4 regions of the Citrobacter sp. GW821-FHT02E08 genome follow, and region 4 is predicted to be linked to each of the others. Evidence: predicted binding sites of a transcription regulator. Region 4 holds the regulator's gene; each other region holds the start of a gene.
What was found. The regulator CRP, encoded in region 4, controls carbon source genes, mostly activating them, when cyclic AMP is high. The targets are predictions, from matches to a motif close to ATGTGANNNNNNTCACAT.
Positions count from the first base shown of each region.

Region 1: AC07UY_RS15620 (YjcB family protein) is a predicted target of CRP. The motif match lies at 789-806, and genes of this name have one in related genera.
Region 2: AC07UY_RS00690 (PTS sugar transporter subunit IIB) is a predicted target of CRP. The motif match lies at 1,289-1,306, and genes of this name have one in related genera.
Region 3: rhaS (HTH-type transcriptional activator RhaS) is a predicted target of CRP. The motif match lies at 1,202-1,219, and genes of this name have one in related genera.

Region 1 is NZ_JBWKVL010000012.1:68,523-70,730, reverse strand. Features, by position in the region: gene AC07UY_RS15625 (EAL domain-containing protein) at 1-176, opposite strand, end outside; gene AC07UY_RS15620 (YjcB family protein) at 938-1,219, shown strand; gene ssb1 (single-stranded DNA-binding protein SSB1) at 1,325-1,855, opposite strand; gene uvrA (excinuclease ABC subunit UvrA) at 2,106-2,208, shown strand, end outside.
Region 2 is NZ_JBWKVL010000001.1:139,956-142,163, forward strand. Features, by position in the region: gene AC07UY_RS00685 (PTS sugar transporter subunit IIC) at 1-731, opposite strand, end outside; gene AC07UY_RS00690 (PTS sugar transporter subunit IIB) at 737-1,207, opposite strand.
Region 3 is NZ_JBWKVL010000015.1:58,543-60,750, reverse strand. Features, by position in the region: gene rhaR (HTH-type transcriptional activator RhaR) at 1-145, opposite strand, end outside; gene rhaS (HTH-type transcriptional activator RhaS) at 234-1,070, opposite strand; gene rhaB (rhamnulokinase) at 1,374-2,208, shown strand, end outside.
Region 4 is NZ_JBWKVL010000003.1:392,755-394,962, forward strand. Features, by position in the region: gene AC07UY_RS06160 (YccS/YhfK family putative transporter) at 1-732, opposite strand, end outside; gene crp (cAMP-activated global transcriptional regulator CRP) at 784-1,416, opposite strand; gene AC07UY_RS06170 (OsmC family protein) at 1,725-2,129, shown strand; gene AC07UY_RS06175 (phosphoribulokinase) at 2,176-2,208, opposite strand, start outside.

The DNA.
Region 1 (2,208 bases), on a different contig from region 4:
TGTAAGATAACCAGCTCTGTTTTATCTAACGCCAGTTGTGCAAAAGAGTGAAGTTGGTTATGCGTTTCTGATACCGCGCGTCCCTGAGCGAACCATAGCGCCAGCATCACGGGGAGCAATGCCACCATGATTGTTCCGAGGAACTTCAGCATCTTGCTGCGCGCACTACGATTCATTTCAGCCCTATTTCCCTGCAGTATATGTGCCTGTCATCATCAAGGCTGGATGTTCTGGCTCAATAATTCGAGTTGCAGGACCAGGCGTAGTGACACGGCACGTAAAAGCGAACCCAGGCACTAACAAAACGCAATGACCGGGGTGAACGAATGCAGCCGTAGCACATGCAACTTGAAGCACGTCGAGTCTATAACAAACAGGTGATTAAATTGCATGAATCTATCAACATTAGCAACAGACTTTTCTTAGTAAAAGTCTGATATTGACGGATGATGATAATATTTTCCCGTAAGGCAAACTTGAAGTTACGCTTATTTTTATTAAGGAATACGCGGCCCGACAAGGATTCGGATTTTTCTTAAATGAATGACATGCGTATTTTTAAAAAATTTCGTTAATTTTTCTGAATGGTTAATTTTACTGAAAATATAAAAGGGTAATAAAGATACATCTTTATTATCCAACGCCTGGCGCTAAATAATTTGAATAACAGCGCATGCAACCTGAAACATGACCACCAGAAATCCTCTCCCATCCTTGTTTACCACATATTTATCGTGGTTATAAAACAGGCAAAAAAGGGCGTCCCACGCTGGCGAATAAATCACTCAATGTGATATAGTTCACAAAACAAATGAAACAAAAACAACGTTTCATTAAGTCTTGTTCTCAAAGCCCGCCGATAACCAGAGTGCGCCACGTCTCCCGTGAACAGCACCGTGCTGTCCAGGGCAGCAGCTACTCTCAGAGGATTTGTTTCATGGCAACCATCACCACTGGCGTGGTTCTTCTCCGCTGGCAATTGCTGAGCGCCGTGCTCATGTTTTTAGCCAGCACGCTGAATATTCAGTTTCGTAAATCAGACGCGATTGGGCTGTCAGTCATCAGTAGCGCTCTTGGCGTGGTCTCCGCCTGTTGGTTTGCAACCGGTCTGCTCGGTATTACTCTGGTGGATATCTCGACCATCTGGAGCAATATCGAATCGGTGATGGTGGAGGTGATGAGCCATACGCCACCCGAGTGGCCGATGGTGTTAGTCTGATATTGAGAAGAGCCTCCTCCGTGGAGGCTTTTTATTAGGCAATAAAAAACCCCCTGTCGAGACAGGGGGTTGCAGAAAACACGTTACCGTATTAACCCATCATTATCAGAACGGGATGTCGTCATCGAAATCCATCGGCGGTTCGTTAGACGGCGCTGGTGCAGACTGCTGCGGACGAGACTGCGCGCCGCCGCTGAACTGATTGCCGCCCTGAGGCTGCTGAGGCTGACCCCAACCACCCTGCTGCTGACCACCTGCACTACCGCCTGCCGGAGCACCGCCGCCCTGACGGCCACCCAGCATCTGCATGGTGCCGCCCACGTTAACCACCACTTCCGTCGTGTATTTTTCTACGCCGGACTGATCGGTCCATTTACGGGTGCGCAGCTGACCTTCAATATAGACCTGAGAACCTTTACGCAGGTATTCGCTGGCCACTTCCGCCAGTTTGCCAAACAGCACAACACGGTGCCATTCGGTCTGCTCTTTCATCTCACCGGTCGCTTTATCACGCCAGGATTCGGAAGTAGCCAGCGTAATGTTGGCAACTGCGCCACCATTCGGCATATAGCGTACTTCCGGGTCCTGGCCCAGATTACCGACGAGAATCACCTTGTTTACGCCTCTGCTGGCCATGATCGTGTCTCCTGAAAAACGTTTCTTAATAAGTGTAAGCGCGGGATTGTAGCATTTCCAATAGCGCTTTTACTACGTTGCGAGGTCGATTCCAGTCAACAACCTCAGCCGGACATTGTTGCACAGGCACCTGCGTTTTGCATTCCAATACTGGATATCCATTCAGGTTTTATTGTGTCATAATTAACCGTTTGTAGTCACCGGTGGCTCCATGCGACCGGGCAAAAAGCGTTTAATCCGGGAAAGGTGAATGGATAAGATCGAAGTTCGGGGCGCCCGCACCCATAATCTCAAAAACATCAACCTCGTCATCCCCCGCGACAAATTAATTGTCGTGACCGGGCTTTCGGGTT
Region 2 (2,208 bases), on a different contig from region 4:
TGACGATGTTGATTAGAAAAGAAATCGTAAGCGGCGAAACAACCCCCAAAGATAGCCAGTGCAAGGATCGGCATCTTCAGGTAACTCACTGCGGCGAAACCGGCAATCAGGAACAGGATATGCTGGCGTTGCCACATCATTTTAAGCAGCATGGCGAAACCAACGGCAGGCAGGATCCCGCCAGCGACGCTCAGACCGTGGATGACAAACTCAGGTAACGATTTGATGAAACCGGAAGCTTGTTCGGCGCCAAAGTAAATCGGAATAAAAGCGACAACAAAATACAAGATGAAGGCGAGGCTAAGACCCGTCCATTGAGTACGGGCAAAACCAGAGAAATTCATGGTTTCGATATAGCGATCGTTTTTATGCATGTACACCGCAAGGAAAGTACAAAATGCGGTCATGATCGCCTGCATCAGGATGGCGAATGGCACCGCCAGCGCAACAGATACCTTTGGATCGAGCCCGCTCACAATCGTGAACGTTACGCCGATAACGGTACCGATCACCATGTTAGGGGGTTGGGCGCCGCCAAATGCCGCAGTCTGACCCAGAAAGACCAATTCCAGAATCGCACCGACCATCAAACCTGTTTTGACGTCACCCAGCACCAGGCCAACCAAAAAGCCAACAACCACCGGGCGATAGGTTTGAAACTGCTCAGCAAACGAATCTGCACCGGTAAATGCGGCAACAAGCGCAATGAGCAAAACTGTTGTTAATTCCATGAAATTTAACCTTTGTAGACTTGTTTGCTGTCATTAGGCGTCAGCGCGTAGTACACAGTAATTCCCTTGCTGACCAACGTGTCCAGGGCGGCTTTCTCTTCAGAGCTTACGTGATAGGACTTGTAAACTTTAATGTCGTGCTCGGCGGACCAGGCGCGATTCCCCAGGTTGATCTCTTTGATCGGCACGCCGTTTTCAACAAGCTTTAATGCATCCAGCGGGTTGTCCGTCATCAGCAGAATGTGTTGTTTCTGCGAGGCCTGGTGAATGACATCGATCGTTTTTTGGACTGAAAAATAGCGAACCCCAACTCCCTCTGGCGCGGCAATGGATATCAACTGTTTCCTCAATTCATCTCCGGCTACAGCGTCATTGCAGATAACAACCAGATTTGACTGTGTATGCGGAATCCATCCCGTCGCAACCTGACCGTGAATGTAGCGGTCATCTAAGCGGGTGTGCACGATATTCACCATGGTTCATTCTCCAGACCGTTGAGTGATTATTTGTCCGGATGTCCGGACAAGTGCAATTATCAACCATAACCCAGAGTAAAAATGAGAACGTGGTCAAAAAAGAGAACAAAATGAAAAACCATTTCAGACCAGAATGGAGAACGCTGAAAACTTCAGTGGTGAGGTGTGGAGGGGCTGATAGCACATGAACACAGTGAATTGTGCTGCTCAGGGGACCTTGTCTGGCCTTCTTTGTGGCGTAAAGGCAACGGATAATCGGCGAGAATTTCCGATCATTTTGCGGTTTTGTGGTGAAAGAAATGAGTCAGGGGGAGGGACGTGCTTACCTTTGGAAGCCAGCACTGCGTCCGATAAACGTTTTATTAGCGGGTAATGTACTCGTTGCTTGCATGAATTTAGCGCTCCTGGAGTGCAATAAACGGGAAGGACAGGGTAATAAATCGGCATATTTGAAATAACGTGGGCAGTATTCATCTGGAGAGATTTCTTGTTTTGTGACGATTAACACAAAACGCTACCACCGAGGATTTTTGCCAGACAAAAGAAATGCTGATGATCAAAATCACAAAATTACGCGCTGCAAAAACTAACAAATAAAGTGTTAAAATATTGTTTAAAATGATAATAAAAAGAGCGAAATAGTTTAGTAAATGATAAATATAATATTTATTCACACACAAACAAGGTAGAAAAATGTGATGTGCCACAGTTTTTAACGGCAATTTTGTCCTGCTTATACAGATAGTTGATAAATTACTTTATAAATTTAAATGTAAATTCGCGTAATAATCACGCTGTAATTGCTTGAATTATCGTCTGTGTGGTCTTTTTAAAATAACCTCTAAAACGTAGATGTTATCGCCATAAAATATCGTTATCCCCTGTGTTTTTTCTTGATAAAAGCCCATCAAAAGTCTCTGCTGAAATGCATATGACTATGATTTATAAGTATTTATTTTGAAAATCATAGGTCTGGCAAATGTAAGGTAAGGTAATTTGTG
Region 3 (2,208 bases), on a different contig from region 4:
CGTTGCCACGCCAGACCAGCACCAGTTCACAAAAATCATGGGTATGTTCCGCAAAGACATTTTGCGGATAGCGATCGGCGACAGCAACCGCCTGCGCGTCGCTTGCAAAAAAGTCGGCTTTATGAAGAACGAGCTGATTTGCCACCACATCACCTCTACCAATAACAACACTCTATTATGCGTCAAGCGGCGGCAAAAAATATTGATATACCCGTCATACTTCAGCATCTGCGTTATTGCAGCAATGCGTCGCGCCCCTGGCGGATATCACGCGGCGACCAGTCAAATTCGCGGCGAAAAAGCGTCGAAAAGTGGTTACTGTCGCCAAATCCGCAGCGATAGGCGATATCGGTAACACTGTCATCGCTATGGCGTAGCAAATGACGCGCTTTAATTAAACGCAGCCGGTTCAAATAGCGCTGCGGCGTCAGCCCGGTTTGTTGTTTCAACTGACGGTGCAAGGTGCGTAATGAGAGCGAAAACCGATCGGCCACGGCTTCCCAGCAGACCTCTTCGGCAAAGTGATCTTCCAGCCAGGCCATCAGGTGATTCAGCCGCGCATCATTATCCGTCGCCCCTTCCATCAGACTGCTTTTGCGCAGCAATACCAGCAGCTGCATAAACACGATTTCGCGATTGGCGACCGCTGGCGTGTCCATCTCTCCATCGGGTTGTTCCAGTTGAGCAACCAACTGGCGCACCTGCTGTAACACCCCCTGGTTTACCCGCCAGTGGGACGGATACAGCCCATCTTGCTCCTGCGGTAAAAGCTGATTCAGCCCTGCCAGAAACTGGAACGCATCCGGCGAACGATAGAGCACGTTAGTCAGACACAGATTGTCAGTATGTTCATACATGTGTCGGTCATGATCGCGAACAAAACAGACGGTGCCGCCGCTGATGGTGTACGGCTGTCCGTTGAATACATGAATGCCCGTGCCATGTTCAACGATCACGATTTCATGAAAATCATGATGGTGCTCAGGAAAAGCAGACTGCGGAAGCCGGGGTTCGATGGCGATAGGGACCTTACCTGACGGAAAAAAATCCACGCTGTGCAATAGGGTCATGATGGCTTCCTGACATGAAGTGGAACATGACTGAAATAGTAATTAAGGGGTCGCCACCTCACCTTAAAGTTTTGACACGAAAGCGCGCATATCCGGTCATTTTTTCAAGACAGGGCAGGAAAGTTCGCTAAATGCGGACGCCGTCACATCAGGTAAAAACAGGCTCATTACTGGAAACTGTGAACGTCATCACGTTCATCTTTGCTTTCTTGCCAGCGGCTAATTTTGGCTGTCAGTAGCAAGAAGGTACCTTTTCCCCGGGGTTCTTAGACTCATAGCCATCACTCCTGGAAGGACCTCATTATGACTTTTCGCCATTGTGTCGCTGTCGATCTCGGCGCATCCAGTGGACGCGTTATGCTGGCGCGTTACGACAGTGAACGCCGTTCCCTGACGTTGCGTGAAATCCACCGTTTCGTGAATTGCCTGCAAAAAACAGACGGCTTCGACGCCTGGGATATCGACAGTCTGGAAGGAGCCATTCGTCTTGGACTGGAGAAAGTCTGCGATGAAGGCATCCGCATTGACAGTATCGGGATTGATACCTGGGGCGTGGACTATGTTCTGCTGGATAAACACGGTCAGCGCGTCGGCCTGCCCGTCTCCTACCGTGACAGCCGCACCACAGGCGTGATGCAACAGGCGCAGGCGCAACTCGGGAAAGCGGAAATCTATCGCCGCAGCGGTATTCAGTTTTTGCCGTTTAACACGCTGTATCAATTACGCGCGCTGGTTGAACAACAACCGGAACTGATCCCCCAGGTGGCGCACGCTCTGCTAATTCCTGATTACTTCGCCTATTGCCTGACCGGCAAAATGAACTGGGAATATACCAACGCCACCACTACGCAGCTCGTCAATATTCATACCGACGGCTGGGATGACACGCTGCTGGCGTGGACCGGCGCGAATCACGCCTGGTTCGGCACGCCAACGCATCCGGGCAATGTCATCGGTCACTGGATTTGCCCGCAGGGTAATCAGATCCCGGTCGTTGCCGTCGCCAGCCACGATACCGCCAGCGCGGTGATTGCCTCTCCGCTGGCAGAAAAAAACAGCGCCTACCTCTCTTCCGGTACCTGGTCGCTGATGGGCTTCGAGAGCAGAACGCCTTATACCAATGACGCCGCGCTAAGCG
Region 4 (2,208 bases):
GACGGAGATGTGTTCCTGTAAGTCCAGCGCTTCCTGGAATGCCCGCAGCAGGCGTTTATATTCATTGTTGTGATGCGCCGACAGCATGTGCATTTGCTGGTAACACTGGGTGATGAGATCTACCGCTTTCTGTTGGCGCACCAACAAGGGTGGCAGCGCTTTTTCAGGATCCGCGTGCTGGGTGAGCAGACTGTATTTGGCTTCGCAGTAGTCGGCCAGCTCGCGGTACAACAAACTGAGTGACTCGCGTAGCGGTTGTTCACGCCAGAGCCAGAACCAAAACCAGTTAAAAAGCCCGTACCACAGGGTGCCCAGGGCATAGATCAGCAACGGCTCCCAGACGGGCATGTTACCAGCCAGGCTTAGCGTGAAAATAGCGGCGATAAGCGAGGCAGGCAGGAGTCGGGCATGCAAGGCGCTGAGTTCCGCCGTCACGCCAAGAATCAGCGTTAAACCCGTCAGAATCAGCGGCAGCGGTATTGCTTGCGCGAGCAGCAGTTGCATTGCCAGGCTGCATCCGGCAAACAGCGATGCGCCAATGACTAAGCGTTTGAAAAAGCGTTTGTGGGGGGTATCAAGCCCGGCAATGTTGCAGCAGGCGGGAACGAGAGAAAAGAGCAATCCCAGATGCAACTGGCCAATGATAAGGCCGATCGCCACAGGCAAACACAGCACCAGCGTTTGCCGCAGTGCGTAGTTGATTTCAGGGTGATAAATCAGTCTTCGCCACATCGGTGCCAACAAAAATGGCGCATTACAGGGTAATACGCCATTTCGACGGGGTTAACGAGTGCCGTAGACGACGATGGTCTTACCGTGCGCGGAGATCAGGTTCTGATCTTCCAGCATTTTCAGAATACGACCAACGGTTTCGCGAGAACAGCCAACGATCTGACCGATCTCCTGACGGGTGATTTTGATTTGCATGCCGTCCGGGTGAGTCATCGCATCGGGTTGTTTCGCCAGGTTCAGCAGAGTCTGAGCGATACGACCAGTTACGTCGAGGAAGGCAAGGTTGCCGACTTTTTCGGACGTAACTTGCAGGCGACGAGCCATCTGGGAAGACAGGCGCATCAGAATATCCGGGTTCACCTGGATCAGTTGGCGAAATTTTTTGTAGGAGATTTCAGCGACTTCACAGGCCGTTTTTGCACGTACCCATGCACTGCGTTCCTGGCCTTCTTCAAACAGGCCCAATTCGCCAATGAAATCGCCCTGATTCAGATAAGAAAGGATCATCTCTTTCCCTTCTTCGTCTTTAATCAGCACTGCCACTGAGCCTTTAACGATGTAGTACAACGTTTCTGCTTTTTCACCCTGGTGAATCAGCGTGCTCTTCGACGGGTACTTATGAATGTGGCAATGAGACAAGAACCATTCGAGAGTCGGGTCTGTTTGCGGTTTGCCAAGCACCATGCGCGGTTATCCTCTGTTATAAGCTGTCTCCAGAGCCAGAAAACGACGCTGTCTCTGGGGTTGCCAAAATATGCTTCCCGCTGCCAGGGAAGGGGGCTGCTAAAAATGTACTGCAGCCTGTAATGTGATGTCCTCTGCATACATGCAGTACGTCAATGTATTACTGTAGCATCCTGACTGTTTTAGCATAGCTTTCGCCGTGTGTCTCCTGGTGTCTCGCTTCAGCATGATGCAGGTCGCCTTCCATTGCGAGATTTGTTATGTCCGCGTAATCTGTCAGGAAAATTGAAACATTGGAGTTACGAAATATGCAAGCGCGTGTGAAATGGGTCGAAGGGCTAACCTTCCTGGGAGAGTCTGCTTCCGGCCACCAAATTTTGATGGATGGTAACTCCGGTGATAAAGCGCCGAGTCCGATGGAAATGGTGTTAATGGCCGCGGGTGGCTGCAGTGCGATTGATGTGGTGTCTATTCTGCAAAAGGGACGCCAGGATGTGACCAACTGCGAAGTGAAGCTCACTTCCGAGCGTCGTGAAGAGGCGCCGCGCCTGTTCACCCATATCAATCTGCATTTCATTGTGACTGGCAATGATCTGAAAGACGCCGCCGTTTCGCGCGCTGTTGATCTTTCTGCAGAAAAATATTGTTCTGTTGCGTTGATGCTGGAAAAAGCAGTGAATATCACGCACTCATACGAAGTGATTGCCGCGTGATCTCAGGTTGCCGGAGGGCGTGACGCTTATCCGGCAACGCTGCGCATTATTCGATTTTTTTGCCTTCCATCAGTCGCTG